Regions from separate parts of the Allobrachymonas sp. genome, predicted to be linked through region 2. Evidence: predicted binding sites of a transcription regulator. Region 2 holds the regulator's gene; the other holds the start of a gene.
What was found. The regulator HrcA, encoded in region 2, represses chaperone genes, less so after heat shock. The targets are predictions, from matches to a motif close to TTAGCACTCNNNNNNNNNGAGTGCTAA.
Positions count from the first base shown of each region.

Region 1: groES (co-chaperone GroES) is a predicted target of HrcA. The motif match lies at 4,162-4,188, and genes of this name have one in related genera.

Region 1 covers NZ_JAYRLV010000004.1:36,011-42,955, reverse strand. The annotation lists gene menA (1,4-dihydroxy-2-naphthoate octaprenyltransferase) at 1-796, opposite strand, end outside; gene ACE3P9_RS05040 (ferric reductase-like transmembrane domain-containing protein) at 862-2,226, opposite strand; gene ACE3P9_RS05035 (hypothetical protein) at 2,710-3,306, shown strand; gene ACE3P9_RS05030 (C40 family peptidase) at 3,466-4,083, shown strand; gene groES (co-chaperone GroES) at 4,336-4,626, shown strand; gene groL (chaperonin GroEL) at 4,705-6,348, shown strand; gene ACE3P9_RS05015 (Hsp20/alpha crystallin family protein) at 6,637-6,945, shown strand, end outside.
Region 2 covers NZ_JAYRLV010000001.1:346,274-353,218, reverse strand. The annotation lists gene recN (DNA repair protein RecN) at 1-1,214, opposite strand, end outside; gene ACE3P9_RS01630 (NAD kinase) at 1,217-2,128, opposite strand; gene hrcA (heat-inducible transcriptional repressor HrcA) at 2,159-3,175, shown strand; tRNA gene ACE3P9_RS01620 (tRNA-Arg) at 3,288-3,365, opposite strand; tRNA gene ACE3P9_RS01615 (tRNA-Arg) at 3,490-3,567, opposite strand; gene ACE3P9_RS01610 (sulfite exporter TauE/SafE family protein) at 3,828-4,568, shown strand; gene ACE3P9_RS01605 (P1 family peptidase) at 4,636-5,673, opposite strand; gene ACE3P9_RS01600 (energy-coupling factor ABC transporter permease) at 5,654-6,295, opposite strand; gene ACE3P9_RS01595 (hemerythrin domain-containing protein) at 6,378-6,890, opposite strand.

The DNA.
Region 1 (6,945 bases), on a different contig from region 2:
TCCAGGGCGAATTCGCTGCCGGCCCGATCAGCGGCAGAATCACAAACGGAAACAGCATCGCCCCTGCATACAGAAGTCGGCTGGCCGGCAGACCCAGCCGCACCGCCAGCGTGCGCTTGCCCGCCCGCACATCGGTCGCACGGTCGCGGGTGTTGTTGACCAGCATGACTGCCGCCGCAAAGGCTCCCATCGCATGCCCCATCCACCAGACACGGGCTGTGGGCACGCCGGCCTGCAGCCAGAAGGTACCCCCCACTGCCGCCAGGCCAAAGAAGCACCAGACGAACACTTCCCCCCACGGTCCATAGGCAATCGGACGCGGCCCCGAGGTATAGGCCCAGCCACACACCAGTGCCAGCAACCCTGTCGCCACGATGGGCCAGCCCCCCACTCCTGCCAGCACGATGCCAAGCAGGAATGCGCCCCCCATCGCCAGAAATCCCGCACGCCTCACGGCGGCAGCTGGCAGCCAGCCACTGGCCACCGCCCGCGGAGGCCCCAGTCGATCGGGCTGGTCGGCCCCCTTCTCGTAGTCGCCCACATCGTTGAGCAGATTGGTGCCGATCTGGATGCACATGGCCGCCAGCAGCGTCACCAACGCCAGCAGCCCGTGCAGACGTCCTGTCTGCAGCCAGGCCAGCATGCACCCTGCCACTACCGGCGAAAGGGTCACGGTCAGGGTGTAGGGCCGGGCCGCCAGCCACCAGGCATGCGCGGCAGACGGCGCAGCCGAACCGGCAGGCGCGGGGACAGGGAGAACATCGCCCCGCAGGGATTCATCGGAAGAAGCAGACATGGCGCCCCATTGTAGGGGAGGGCCGGAAGCGCCCAGCCCTCCCATGGGCCGCAACGCCGCCCCTTTCAGCGCATGGCAAACAGCTCCTGATGGAAGCGCCCTGCCGGCAATCCCTGCGCCAGCAGATCGGTCCGCAGCGCCGTGCCGAATCCTGCCGGGCCGCAGAACCAGACACTGGCCGTGCGCCATTCCGGCACGGCCGCACGCAGGCGTTCGCCCGTCAGGCGTCCATCACGCGCATCGACCAGCACATGCAGGTGCACCCCTGCTGCAGCCGCATCGGCCTCCAGCAGCGCGAGCGCCTCGGGGTCGAGTTCCGTTGTGGTGTGGAACAGATCCACCTCGGGCGCATGGGCACCCTGAGCCCGCTCCTGCGCCATTTCCTTGAGCCGCGCCACAAAGGGCGTGATGCCGATGCCCCCTCCCACCCAGATCTGGCGGGGAGCATCGTCATTGAAGGTAAAGCACCCATACGGCCCTTCCACCGTGGCCGGCATGCCGGGCTGCAGCGCCTGCGGCAGAGTGGCGGTGTAATCGCCCAGCGCCTTGGTGATGAACGTGATTTCCCGCGTGGCGGGATCCCACTGCGACGCGATCGTGTACGGATGCGCCCCTTCCGCACGATGCGTGGTCACAAAGGCAAACTGCCCTGCTTCATGCCCCGGCCATCCGGAAGCAAGCCGCAGTGTGGTGCGCACCACGCGCAATGCAGGCAGGCGATGCACCTCCAGGATCTCGCCAGACACCTTGCGCCCGGCCCCCACGCGCCCCAGCAGCACCATCAGGGCAGCCACCACTCCGGCCGCAGTCAGGACGGCCATCAGCCATCCCACCGGCTGGGACCAGTAGGCATACTTGAGCAGCACCACCGTATGAAAGGCCAGCACCAGATAGGCCACGGCCAGCAAGCGGTGTGTCTTGGCAAACAGCCGGTAGGGGAACCACTTCACGAGCGCCAGAACCATCAGCACCACAGCCCCATAGAAGGCCCACTCTCCCATCGATTCGGCCAGATGGCGCTGCGTGTTGAGCCACTGCTCCAGCGTCACAACCGCCTGTGCCGCCCCTTCTCCGCCGCCTCGGGGGCCACGGCGTGCGGGGCGCTCCAGCCAGCCCCAGTCCACCATCCACTTCGTCCCCTTGGACATCCACCAGTGCACCACCGACACCACCAGCGCCGTGATCCCCAGCCATTTGTGCAGGCGGTACATCTTGTCAAGCCCATTGAGCCGGGCCTCCAGCCACCGCGGACGGGTCGCCAGCACCATGCCCACGCTCATCACCGCCATGGCCACCACGCCGGTGAACTGGATAAAGACCTCCCTGAACGGGAAATACCTGAACGGCTGCACCCACAGCGTATCGGCCATGAACCACAATCCCGCAGGCACCAGCAGCACCAGCCACCACCCCATCTTGATATTCTTCATTCTGTCCTCGCAAAAAAGTTCCGGACTCCGTGGTCCTCACGCACAGATAGAGTGCATCCCGACCCCGAAGTTCCCGTATCCATGTTCACCTTGCCGCATGCCTCTTAAGCTTCCCTGAACCGCCTGGCGCCGTCCACCTTGCCCCAAGCCGGGCGCCGGCGCCCCCATACACGCTGTCACACCTGCCGCTGAACTTTGCAGCCGCCATGTGATCTGCCCTTACACACTCATTTCCATCTTCCGACGAACATCCCATGACTGCCATCCTCCCGATCCGTCCTTCCGCTGCCCCTGCGCGCGCCCTCCGCGGGCCCGCCGCCCTGCTGCTCACCGGTCTCACCCTGCTGACCTCTTGCCTGCGTTGCGCCCCTGCCCTACGCCACGATCGACAGCGGTGTCTGGAGCGATGTCGGGGTCGTCCAGCCCGACCCGCTGCTCATTCCCTACGACCCGCCGCCGGTTCTGGTCGAAACCCCGCCCCCCATGCCCTTCATCGGCGCCATCTGGATCGGCGGCTACTGGACCTGGCAGAACCAGTGGGTCTGGGCGCGCGGCCACTGGGCCAGTGCCCCGCGTCCGGGCTATACCTGGATGCATCCCTACTATGCCCATCGTGGCAATGGCGTCGTGTTCGTCAATGGTCACTGGACTGCGCCTGGCCACCGCTTCGTGCCGCCCGGCCCCTCTACCCCCCTGCATGCGGTTCAGGCCCCCGTCAACGGACGTCCGTGGGGAGCCACCGCCCCTCACGCCCCCACAGCGCCGGCTGGCAACCCCACGGGCTGGATGCATGCCACGCAGGGCCGTACAGCGCCTGCAGTTTCCCCGGCGGCCCAGCCCGGCACTCCTGCTCCAGCCGCTGTCCCACGTCCTGCCTGGATGTCACAGCGCCCGCGCACCTTGCCGAACTCTCCGGCGGCCGAGCAGCGCCGCATGGCTCCCCAGGCACAGCGTGTGGAACGTGCCCGCACGTTCCAGCGCGATCCCCGAGCTATCCAGCAGCCACAGCAGCAGCGCCCCAACAACCGGCCCCAGGAGCATCGCGAATCTCACGATTCCCGGAGTGAACCCCACTTCTGATCCCCCCCCTGCGCGCCTCCCTGCCGCCCCCTGCTGCAGACAGGGCGACAGACAGGCCGGGGGATTCGCAAACGGCACCCCAGGTGGTACAACGTGCGCATGGCATCTTCCGGAGCTTTCCCGATGCGCCCCCTGCCGCCCCCCACCTCCTCTCTTTCCATGCCCGCGCTGCCCCCCGCCCTTCGGCGGGAGGGGGGGTCTGATTCTTCGACTCAAGACCTCGCCTCGCGCCGCCACCTGCTGCTCCTGGCCGGGGGAGGCTGCGCAGCCCTCCTGCTCGCGGGCTGCGCCAGCCCTGCCCACACAGCCCGTCGGCGCTCTTCCGGCACCTCCCTGGGCACGCTCCGGACCGACTACCCCTCCATCGCCCTGCTGCATCCGCTGCAGTTTTCCGGCGACCTGCGCGAAGCCGCCATTGCCCGGGCCATGCTCGCCATCAACACACCCTACACCTACGGCGGCAATACGCTGGAAGGAGGCTTCGACTGCAGTGGCCTCGTGCAATACGTCTTCAGCGGCATTGCTCCCCGTGCCTTGCCTCGCAGCACCCTGCAGTGGGCCCAGTCGAGTCGCCCCCTTGCCGTGAACCAGCTGCAGCGGGGTGACCTGGTGTTTTTCGATACCTCCGGCAGCCCCTTCTCGCACATGGGCATCTATATCGGCCGCCGCGAATTCATCCATGCCCCTTCTTCGGGGGGCATCGTGCGCACCGCCAGCCTCTACAGCCCCTACTTTGCCTCCCGCTTCAACGGTGCACGCACGGTATTCCGCGGGTGAGCCACCCGGCATGGCACCCGGTGCCATGCGCAAGTTTTGCCCATCCGCCTCTTGAATCCCCCTGGATCGCCCTTATCATTAGCACTCGCCAGGGTAGAGTGCTAAAGCCATCCACGCATGTGTGCCGGGATGGCCAGCCGCCTCTGCCGGCCGATGCTTTCCCCGTCCTGCACGGACGCGTTTCCGTGCAGGCAGGGAACATCCCCTGTTTCAACTGTTTGTCTCATCACGACTTACTTTCAAGGAGAGTCCATGAACCTGCGTCCCCTGCACGATCGCGTGATCGTCAAGCGTCTGGAAAACGAAACCAAAACCGCTTCCGGCATCGTCATCCCCGACAACGCCACCGAGAAGCCCGACCAGGGTGAAGTGCTGGCCATCGGCCCCGGCCGCATCAACGACAAGGGCGAAGTCAAGCCCCTGAACGTCAAGGTCGGTGACCGTGTGCTGTTCGGCAAGTACAGCGGCCAGTCCGTCAAGGTCGACGGCGAGGAACTGCTGGTGATGAAGGAAGACGACATCTTCGCCGTCGTCGAGAAGTAATACCCACCCCATCCCGCACGGATGCGTGGCCGCATGGCACAGGCATCCTGCACCACTGAATCACTGGAGAATTTGCAAATGGCAGCTAAAGACGTAGTTTTCGGCGCTGACGCCCGCGCCCGCATGGTCGAAGGCGTGAACATCCTGGCCAACGCGGTCAAGACCACCCTGGGCCCCAAGGGCCGCAACGTGGTGCTCGAGCGCTCCTTCGGCGCTCCCACCGTGACCAAGGACGGTGTGTCCGTGGCCAAGGAAATCGAGCTCAAGGACAAGCTCATGAACATGGGCGCCCAGATGGTCAAGGAAGTCGCTTCCAAGACCTCCGACAACGCGGGCGACGGCACCACCACCGCCACCGTGCTGGCCCAGGCCATCGTGCGCGAAGGCATGAAGTACGTGGCCGCCGGCATGAACCCCATGGACCTCAAGCGCGGCATCGACAAGGCTGTCGCCGCACTGGTCGAGCAGCTCAAGGCCGCTTCCAAGCCCACCACCACCTCCAAGGAAATCGCACAGGTTGGCTCCATTTCCGCCAACTCCGACGAATCCATCGGCCAGATCATCGCTGACGCCATGGACAAGGTCGGCAAGGAAGGCGTGATCACCGTCGAAGACGGCAAGAGCCTGAGCAACGAACTCGACGTCGTGGAAGGCATGCAGTTCGACCGTGGCTACCTGTCTCCCTACTTCATCAACAACCCCGAAAAGCAGGTCGCTGTTCTCGAAAACCCCTTCGTGCTGCTGTTCGACAAGAAGATCAGCAACATCCGTGACCTGCTGCCCGTGCTCGAGCAAGTGGCCAAGGCCAGCCGCCCGCTGCTGATCATTGCCGAAGACGTGGACGGCGAAGCCCTCGCCACCCTGGTGGTCAACACCATCCGCGGCATCCTGAAGGTCGTGGCCGTCAAGGCTCCGGGCTTCGGCGACCGTCGCAAGGCCATGCTCGAAGACATCGCCATCCTGACCGGCGGCAAGGTCATCGCCGAAGAAGTCGGCCTGACGCTCGAGAAGGTGACCCTGGCCGATCTGGGCCAGGCCAAGACCATCGAAGTGGCCAAGGAAAACACCACGATCATCGACGGCGCAGGCGCTGCTGCCGACATCGAGGCACGTGTCAAGCAGATCCGTGTCCAGATCGAGGAAGCCACCTCCGACTACGACCGCGAAAAGCTGCAGGAACGTGTGGCCAAGCTCGCCGGTGGCGTGGCCGTGATCAAGGTCGGCGCTGCCACCGAAGTCGAAATGAAGGAAAAGAAGGCCCGTGTCGAAGACGCCCTGCACGCCACCCGTGCAGCCGTCGAGGAAGGCATCGTCGCCGGTGGTGGCGTGGCCCTACTGCGTGCCCGCGCCAGCGTGGGTGAGCTCACCAGCGCCAACGCCGACCAGAACGCCGGCATCAAGCTGGTGTTCAAGGCCATCGAAGCCCCCCTGCGCGAGATCGTCGCCAACGCCGGTGACGAGCCCAGCGTGGTGGTCAACAAGGTGCTGGAAGGCGCCGGCAACTTCGGCTACAACGCTGCCAACCACGTGTATGGCGACATGATCGAAATGGGTATCCTGGACCCGACCAAGGTGACCCGCACTGCGCTGCAGAACGCCGCCTCCGTGGCCAGCCTGATGCTGACCACCGAGTGCATGGTGGCCGAAGCCCCCAAGGAAGACGCTCCTGCCGCCGGCATGGGTGACATGGGCGGCATGGGAGGCATGGGCGGGATGATGTAATTCATCTCCGCCGGTCTCCGGCTGCAGGGCAAGCGGGCGCGGTTCCCGCAAGCCGCTGATCCCTGCATCCGGCCCACCGCACCAACCCTCTCGTCCTTCGGGGCGGGAGGGTTTTTTCATGCGCAGGCAGCGTGCCGAACACCCCACCCTGCGGTCTTCTCCATCCCCCACATCCCGATACAGAACGCCCCTTCCAATCCCTTGAAAATCCTTTGATGGCGCTTACTTAGGAGACATGCAACGTTGCCGTGAACTTGAATTTTCACCTTCAACCTGATGGAGAAACGCATGAATACCCTGATCAACCGCAATCCCCTGCTCGATGACTTCTTCAAGGATGTCGCTCCCGGCTTTTTCATCAAGCCGCTGCATGGCGAGCCTCTGCCGCCGCCCTCGCAGCTCCGGATCGACGTCAAGGAATCCGGTCAGGACTTCACCGTGCATGCCGATCTTCCCGGCGTCCCCAAGGAAGACATCCAGGTGGGAGTCGAAGGCAATGTGGTGACCATACGCGCCGAGGTCAAGCAGCAGGACAGCCACCGCGAAGGCGACAAGGTCCTGCGCACCGAGCGCTACCAGGGCGAGGTGGCCCGCAGC
Region 2 (6,945 bases):
TCCGTGCCAGTGGCAGAGGGAGGAGCTGGGAGGAAAGAGACTTCGAATCTCCCCCCCTCCATGCCGAGTTCCTGCATGGCGGCCGTGATGGCGACAGCGAGCTGGGCGCCGGCCTTGCGGCGGAGCTGGCTGATGTGCTCGGCTTCCAGGAGATAGGCTTCCCGCGCCTGCGTCACCCGGGTTTCGAGGGCCGCCACATCGATGTCGTCTTCGAGAGCTTGCAGCGCCTGTTTCCAGTCTTGCCAGGTTGAAGGCAGCGATTCCGGTGCGAGACGCAGCCTGCGTGCCAGGCTCAGCCAGCTTCCGAGGCGCTGATCGAGCTGGGCCAGCTGCTCCGGATCCCATTCGACGCGATCGAGATAGCCGCCCAAGCCACGCAGCGTTTCCTGCAACTGGGTCTGGCTGGATTCGAGCAGCTCGATCCATTCCTGGAAACGGGGTTCGATCGAGGCATGGTCGGCCAGAGTCTGGGCCGCGCGGCGCAGGCCATGCTGTACGCCGACTTCCTCGGCGTCGAGGAGGTCGATGGCCTGCCGTGCACTTTCAAGGAGCTGCTGGGCATGCGACAGGCGCTGGTGTTCTGCATTGAGCGTGTCCCATTCGCCTGGCTGGGGGGCAAGCCTGTCGAGCTCGGCCACCTGCCACTGCAGTCGCTCGCGTTCTTCCTCGCGGCGTGCCAGACCTGATTGGGCTGCTTCGAGCTGTGCCTGGAGTGCATGCCACTGTGCCCAGGGAACCTGCAGGGCCTCTGCCGGAATGCGGCCATAGGCGTCGAGCAGCAGGCGGATCGAGGCCGGATGCATCAGGGACTGCCAGGCATGCTGGCCATGAATATCGACCAGCAGACTGCCCAGCTCGCGCAGCTGGGTCGCCGTGGCAGGGGTGCCGTTGATCCAGGCGCGGCTCTTGCCCTGGCTGTCGATGCTGCGCCTGAGCAGCAGGCCCGACTCGGAATCAGGCTCGATGCCATAGGCATCGAGGAGTGGGAGCACAGGTGCGATGGTGTCGAACTGGGCAGTGATGTCTGCGCGGGTACAGCCTTCGCGCACGGCATGTGCATCGGCGCGTGCTCCCATGACGAGCTGCAGAGCGTCGATCAGAATGGACTTGCCTGCCCCGGTCTCGCCTGTGAGCACGGTAAACCCGTCGGCAAGATCCAGGTCCAGCGTCTGCACAATCACAAAATCGCGAAGTGTGATGCGCCGCAGGGCCATGGTCAGTTGCCTCCTTTGTTCCAGTGCAGTTTTTCCCGCAGGGTGTCGAAATAATTCCAGCCGATGGGGTGCAGAAACCGGGCCTGCAGCTCTGAGCGCTGCACCACCACCCGATCTCCGGGCTGCAGGGCAGAAAGCGACTGGGTATCGAAGGTGGCACTGGCCTTGCGTCCAGCCACCAGTTCCAGCGTCACCTTGCAGGAATCCGAGAGCACGATGGGGCGGTTCGACAGGGTATGCGGGGCTATCGGCACCAGCACCCAGCCCGGAATGGAGGGATGCATCAGCGGCCCTCCGGCCGACAGTGCGTAGGCCGTGGAGCCTGTGGAGGTGGCGATGATGAGACCATCCGCACGCTGGTTGCAGACGAAATTGCCATCCACTTCGATGCGAAGTTCCACCATGCCCGAGGTGCTTCCCCGGTTGATGACCACGTCGTTGAAGGCGAGGGCGTCATACACGCAGCTGTTGCCCCGCATCACGTGGCTGTGGATCATGGCGCGGGGATCCTCGGTATAGGCCCCCTGCAGCATGGGCGGCAGCGTGTCGCTCACCCGGTCGATCGGAATGTCGGTGATGAAGCCCAGACGTCCCTGGTTGATGCCGATGAGCGGTACCTGGGCAGGGGCCAGTTCACGGGCAGCACTCAGCATGGTGCCGTCTCCACCCACCACTACAGCCAGATCGCACTGCTGGCCGATCTCCACCATCTCCAGGGTGGGAAACAGCCGATCCAGTCCGGTGATCTCGGCGGAGCGCGATTCGATGGCTACCTGGCATCCCTGCTCCTTCAGGCAGGTAGCGACGCTCATCAGGATGTTGGCGGGTGTCCCCTCGGTCTGTGAAGCCTGCGGCGCCGGGTAGTTGCGCAGGTACTTTCCTATCAGCCCCACATGTTGAAATCTTGGTTTCATGTGTGCATTAGATCATTAAAATGTGACGCCATGCTTGATGACCGCGCCAAGTTGCTGCTCCGGACCCTGGTGGACCGTTACATTGCCGACGGGCAGCCCGTAGGGTCGCGTGCGCTTTCGCAGATGCCCGGACTGGAGCTGTCTTCAGCAACCATCCGCAACATCATGGCGGACCTGGAAGATCTGGGGCTTCTGGCGAGTCCTCATACCTCGGCAGGCCGCATTCCCACTGCGCGTGGCTACCGCATGGTGGTCGATGCCATGCTCACCGCCGAACCGGCTGGTCTGTTCAGGCAGATTCCCACCAGCCTCACGCTCGAACCAGAGCAACCCAAGCAGGTCGTTGCCAAGGCAGCCCATATGCTTTCGGATCTGTCGCAGTTCGTGGGGGTCGTGGTCAGTCCTCGCCGTGGATCGGCCTTTCGGCACATTGATTTTTTGCGCCTGTCCGAGCGGCGTGTGCTGGTCATTCTGGTGTCGCCAGGCGGAGACGTGCAGAACCGTGTCCTTTTCACCGAGACCGATTTCGACCAGCCCCGACTGACTGAAGCCGCCAGCCATCTCAACCAGCACTACAGCGGCATGGACATGGAACAGGTGCGGGCCAGTCTGCGCGGAGAGGTCGAGCACCTTCAGGGTGAAATAGCTGCACTCATGGAGGCGGCCATTCAGGCCAGCGCCGAAGAGCTGCAGGATCACGGACAGGACGTGGTGATTGTGGGAGAGCGCAACCTGCTTTCCGTCACGGATTTTTCCTCCGACATGACCCAGCTGCGTCGTGCCTTCGAGCTGTTCGAGCAGAAGACACAGCTCATGCGGCTGCTCGACGAGTCGATCCAGGCGGCAGGGGTGCATATCTATATCGGGGGCGAAAGTGGCTCGCTGCCAGTGGAGGAGCTGTCCGTGGTCAGCGCGCCCTACCATGTGGGAGGGCAGGTGGTCGGCACTCTGGGGGTGATTGGCCCCGTGCGCATGCCCTATCGCCGCATGGTCGATATCGTCGACATCACTTCCAAGCTGGTGAGTGGTGCCCTCAGCCCGCGCTGATTTTTTCCGCTGAGGACGAAAACGGAGGCGAGGCTGCCTCTGTGCGGCGCAGAAACAGGGATAAAGAAGATAAAGAAAAAGGCCTGCACAGAAAGTGCAGGCCTTTTCAATATGGTGCGGCTGGCAGGATTCGAACCCACGACCCCTTGGTTCGTAGCCAAGTACTCTAATCCAACTGAGCTACAGCCGCTGAAGTCATGCATTGTAGCATGACTTTTTGATGGTTATGAGGAGTTTGCAGGAGAGATGTGTCGATGCAGACGATTCCATGCCAAAGAAAAAGGCCTGCACAGAAAGTGCAGGCCTTTTCAAGATGGTGCGGCTGGCAGGATTCGAACCCACGACCCCTTGGTTCGTAGCCAAGTACTCTAATCCAACTGAGCTACAGCCGCTGAAGCATTGAATTGTAGCAGCATTTTGAGGCATGTGGCCTGCAGATGATTCTGTGCTTCAAGAAAGTTGCGTCATGGGAGGCAACAGGACTCCTTTTATGCCGCCTTTTCTCACCTCTCATGAAAGAGGCGGTGAGAAGTCTGTGGAGGCCCTGCGTGTGCGCAGTCGTTCCGGTATCCCTAGAATGGCGTGCAATTCGCAGAGGGAGTGCGTCCTTGAGGGGCGTGATGGGCCTGGCGCGGGAGAGGAATGACGAATGATCTATGCATTGATTTTCATGGCCGGCATGTGGGCGGGCCTCCAGAACGCATTGGCTGGAGGGGGGTCGTTCATTACCCTGCCTACCCTGATCCTGTCTGGCATGTCGCCGCTCGCTGCCAACATCACCTCCACGGTGGCCCTGTTTCCCGGGCAGGTGACTTCGGGCTGGGCAGGGCGGCGCCACGTGACGGGGGCTGGAAAGCTGGGGTTCAGGGCGCTGTTCGTCATCAGTCTGCTGGGAGGGGCCCTCGGGGGGCTGCTGCTGCTCAAGACCCCTTCCTCGATCTTTGCACGTCTCGTGCCATGGCTGGTGCTGTTTGCCACCGTGATGTTTGCCTGGGGCAGCTTTCGTCGCAGGCCGATCGAGGCTTCTGCCTCTCTGGGGCCGGTGGCGGCAGGGATGGTGCAGTTTCTCATCGCCATCTATGGGGGGTATTTTGGTGGCGGCATAGGCTTTCTCATGATGGCGGCGCTCACCATGGCCGGCTTGCCGACGCGCAATGCCGGGGCAACCAAGAATGCTCTTGCCGGAGTGATGAACGCATCGGCTGTGGCTCTGTTTGTCTTCTCCCCGGATCTGCACTGGCGTGAGGCCGTGTGTCTGGGAAGTGGAGCCATTCTCGGAGGCTTGCTCGGAGCCTGGGCATTGCACCGTGTCAACGAGCGTCTTCTGCGCATGGCCATTGTCACCATCGGACTGGGTCTGACGGTGGGGCTCTTTCTGAGGCCCATCCATTGACCCTTGACGGAACCGATTGGGGAAAGGATCCAGTGTGCTGCGCTTGGGATCCGATCAGGTCCGAGGGCTATTTCTGCGGGCGGGGGCGGGCAGCCAACGCTGCTTCGGCTGCGCTGGGCCAAAATGAATCGTCTGTCCGCAGGGACTGTGCGCTGCAGATGGCGGAATGTACGGCCATGGACACCACTGTGCTGGTCATGGCTGCCAGTGTCAGTCCATCCGGCGGTGGCGTGTCCGCGACATCGGCCTGCCCTGTAGCCAGGGCGAAGAGGGTATCGCCATCCAGCAGGGTATGCACCGGTGTGATGCAGCGGGCCAGACCATCGTGCCCGGCCACGGTCAGGCGCTGGAGCTGTTCGCGGCTGAGCCGGGCATCGGTGGCGATGACGCCGATGGTGGTGTTGGTGCCAGGCAGCACTGTGGCCGGTGACTGGCCCTGCACCAGACTGGCCATCGAATCTCGCAGTTCAAGGCTGTCCGGCGTTTTGCGGCTGCCGGCCAGGAGATGGCCATTTGCAGCATCACGCACATCGCCGACGGCGTTGCAGGCCACGAGTGCCCCGACCGTGATGCCGTGCAAGGTGAGGCTGGCGGAGCCTATGCCCCCTTTCATGGCACAGTCGTTTCCGAAAAGCTTGCCCACTGTGGCACCGGCTCCCGCACCGACATTGCCCTGTGCAAGGGGCTTCTGGGATGCCGCAGTGCAGGCGGCATGGCCATCCTGCGCGGTGGGGCGGATACGGGCATTCCCTGTCGGAAGGTCGAACAGCACGGCAGCCGACACCAGGGGCAGGTGGCCGAAGCCGGTTTCCATGCCCAGCCCGTGCTCTTCCATCCAGGCCATGACTCCCGTGGCGGTGTCCAGTCCCCATGCACTGCCACCGCTCAGCACTACGGCGTGGATGCGTTGTACGAGATTGCCGGATCTGAGCAGATCGGTTTCGCGCGTGCCTGGTGCAGCGCCGCGCACGTCCACTGCGGCCACCGCTCCTTGCGGAACCATCACGACGCTGCAGCCGGTGGGCCGATCGGAGCGGGTGTGATGTCCGGCGATCACGCCCCGCACATCCGTGATGCAGCCGGATTCATGCGGAAGGGGGATCATGGGGATGATGAAAATACAGCCCATCCGACCAGGTGGCCAGCCATTCCGGGCGGAAGGCCACAAAAATGGCGGTCAGCATGCCTGTCATGAAACCATCCCCCCAGGCAATGAGCCAGTGGGCAATGGTGGTGAGACTTGGATCGACGTGGGGCAAGGACATGCCGGCCCATTCATGCAGCACGCTGGAAGCGAACACGCAGGCTACTGTGCCAAAGAAGCCGCGACCGAGGATGTACACGAACAGGTGCGTGCCGATGAATCTGCGGATGAGGGCCCCCAGCAGCATGGCCAAGGTGGCAGGGAGGATGCCCAGCCAGAAAGCGTTTTCCATGATCAGCTGGGGTGGGGCATGACCTATCCATGCCGAAAGCACGGCGATCAGGCAGAAGGCAGGCACTGCCAAGGGCCAGCCAAGCATGAGAAGCACCATGCACGAGCCGGTCAGCTGCAGCTGAAGCGGCATGGTGTGCAGCCGGGGGAGTGCCCACAGCCATGGGGTAATGACCAGGCTCCCTAGAAAGGGGTTCAGCAGCTCTGTATCACGCAGCAGACGCCACGGCTGCATCGACAGTGCGATGCCAAGGGCGAGCAGAACCGGCAACCATTCCCAGGAAGTATCCATGGCGCGGATCATACCCTTCTCGTGCCAGAGGAATAGAGAAGAAACTCCGCGAAAGAATGTTTTCCTGGCTCCGGATGCGTGCTCAGGCAGTGACAGGGGGCTGGGTGGCCTGATCCTGGGAGTCTTCGGAGCAGGTGTCTCCGCCACAGCCGTGGATCACGTCGTGGGGAAGCATTTCGGGATGTGTCATGGCACCCGTGACAGGGTCGTAGCCCACCCGCCGCAGATGCAGGGCCAGGGCTGCATCCATGGTGTCTGCATGCTGGGGAAACCAGTTTGCCAGTTCGGTTGCCATCTGTCGTACCACCTTGAGATGGCCCTTGCGGCCATATTCGAGGCCTTCGCGCATCACGCCCAGCACAGCGCCATGGTGGGTGGTGTGGCAGTTGCTGGCAGCAAACCGGGTGGCCAGCATCCACCGGTTTTCGTTGTCGAAATGCACATCCGTGTGATCGATGAGGTGCTGCCATTCCTCCAGCAGGTGGGCATCGTCGGCAGCCTCGACGCGTGCAAGCAGGTCGACAAATTCGACATGGGTCTGATCCATGGCGTCCACGCCGAGCACGAAATCCTCATTCCACTCCAGTTTGCTCATGATTGCCTCTGCCTTGATGACTCGATGATCCCTGTGCGCGTGTCGGCGCACAGGC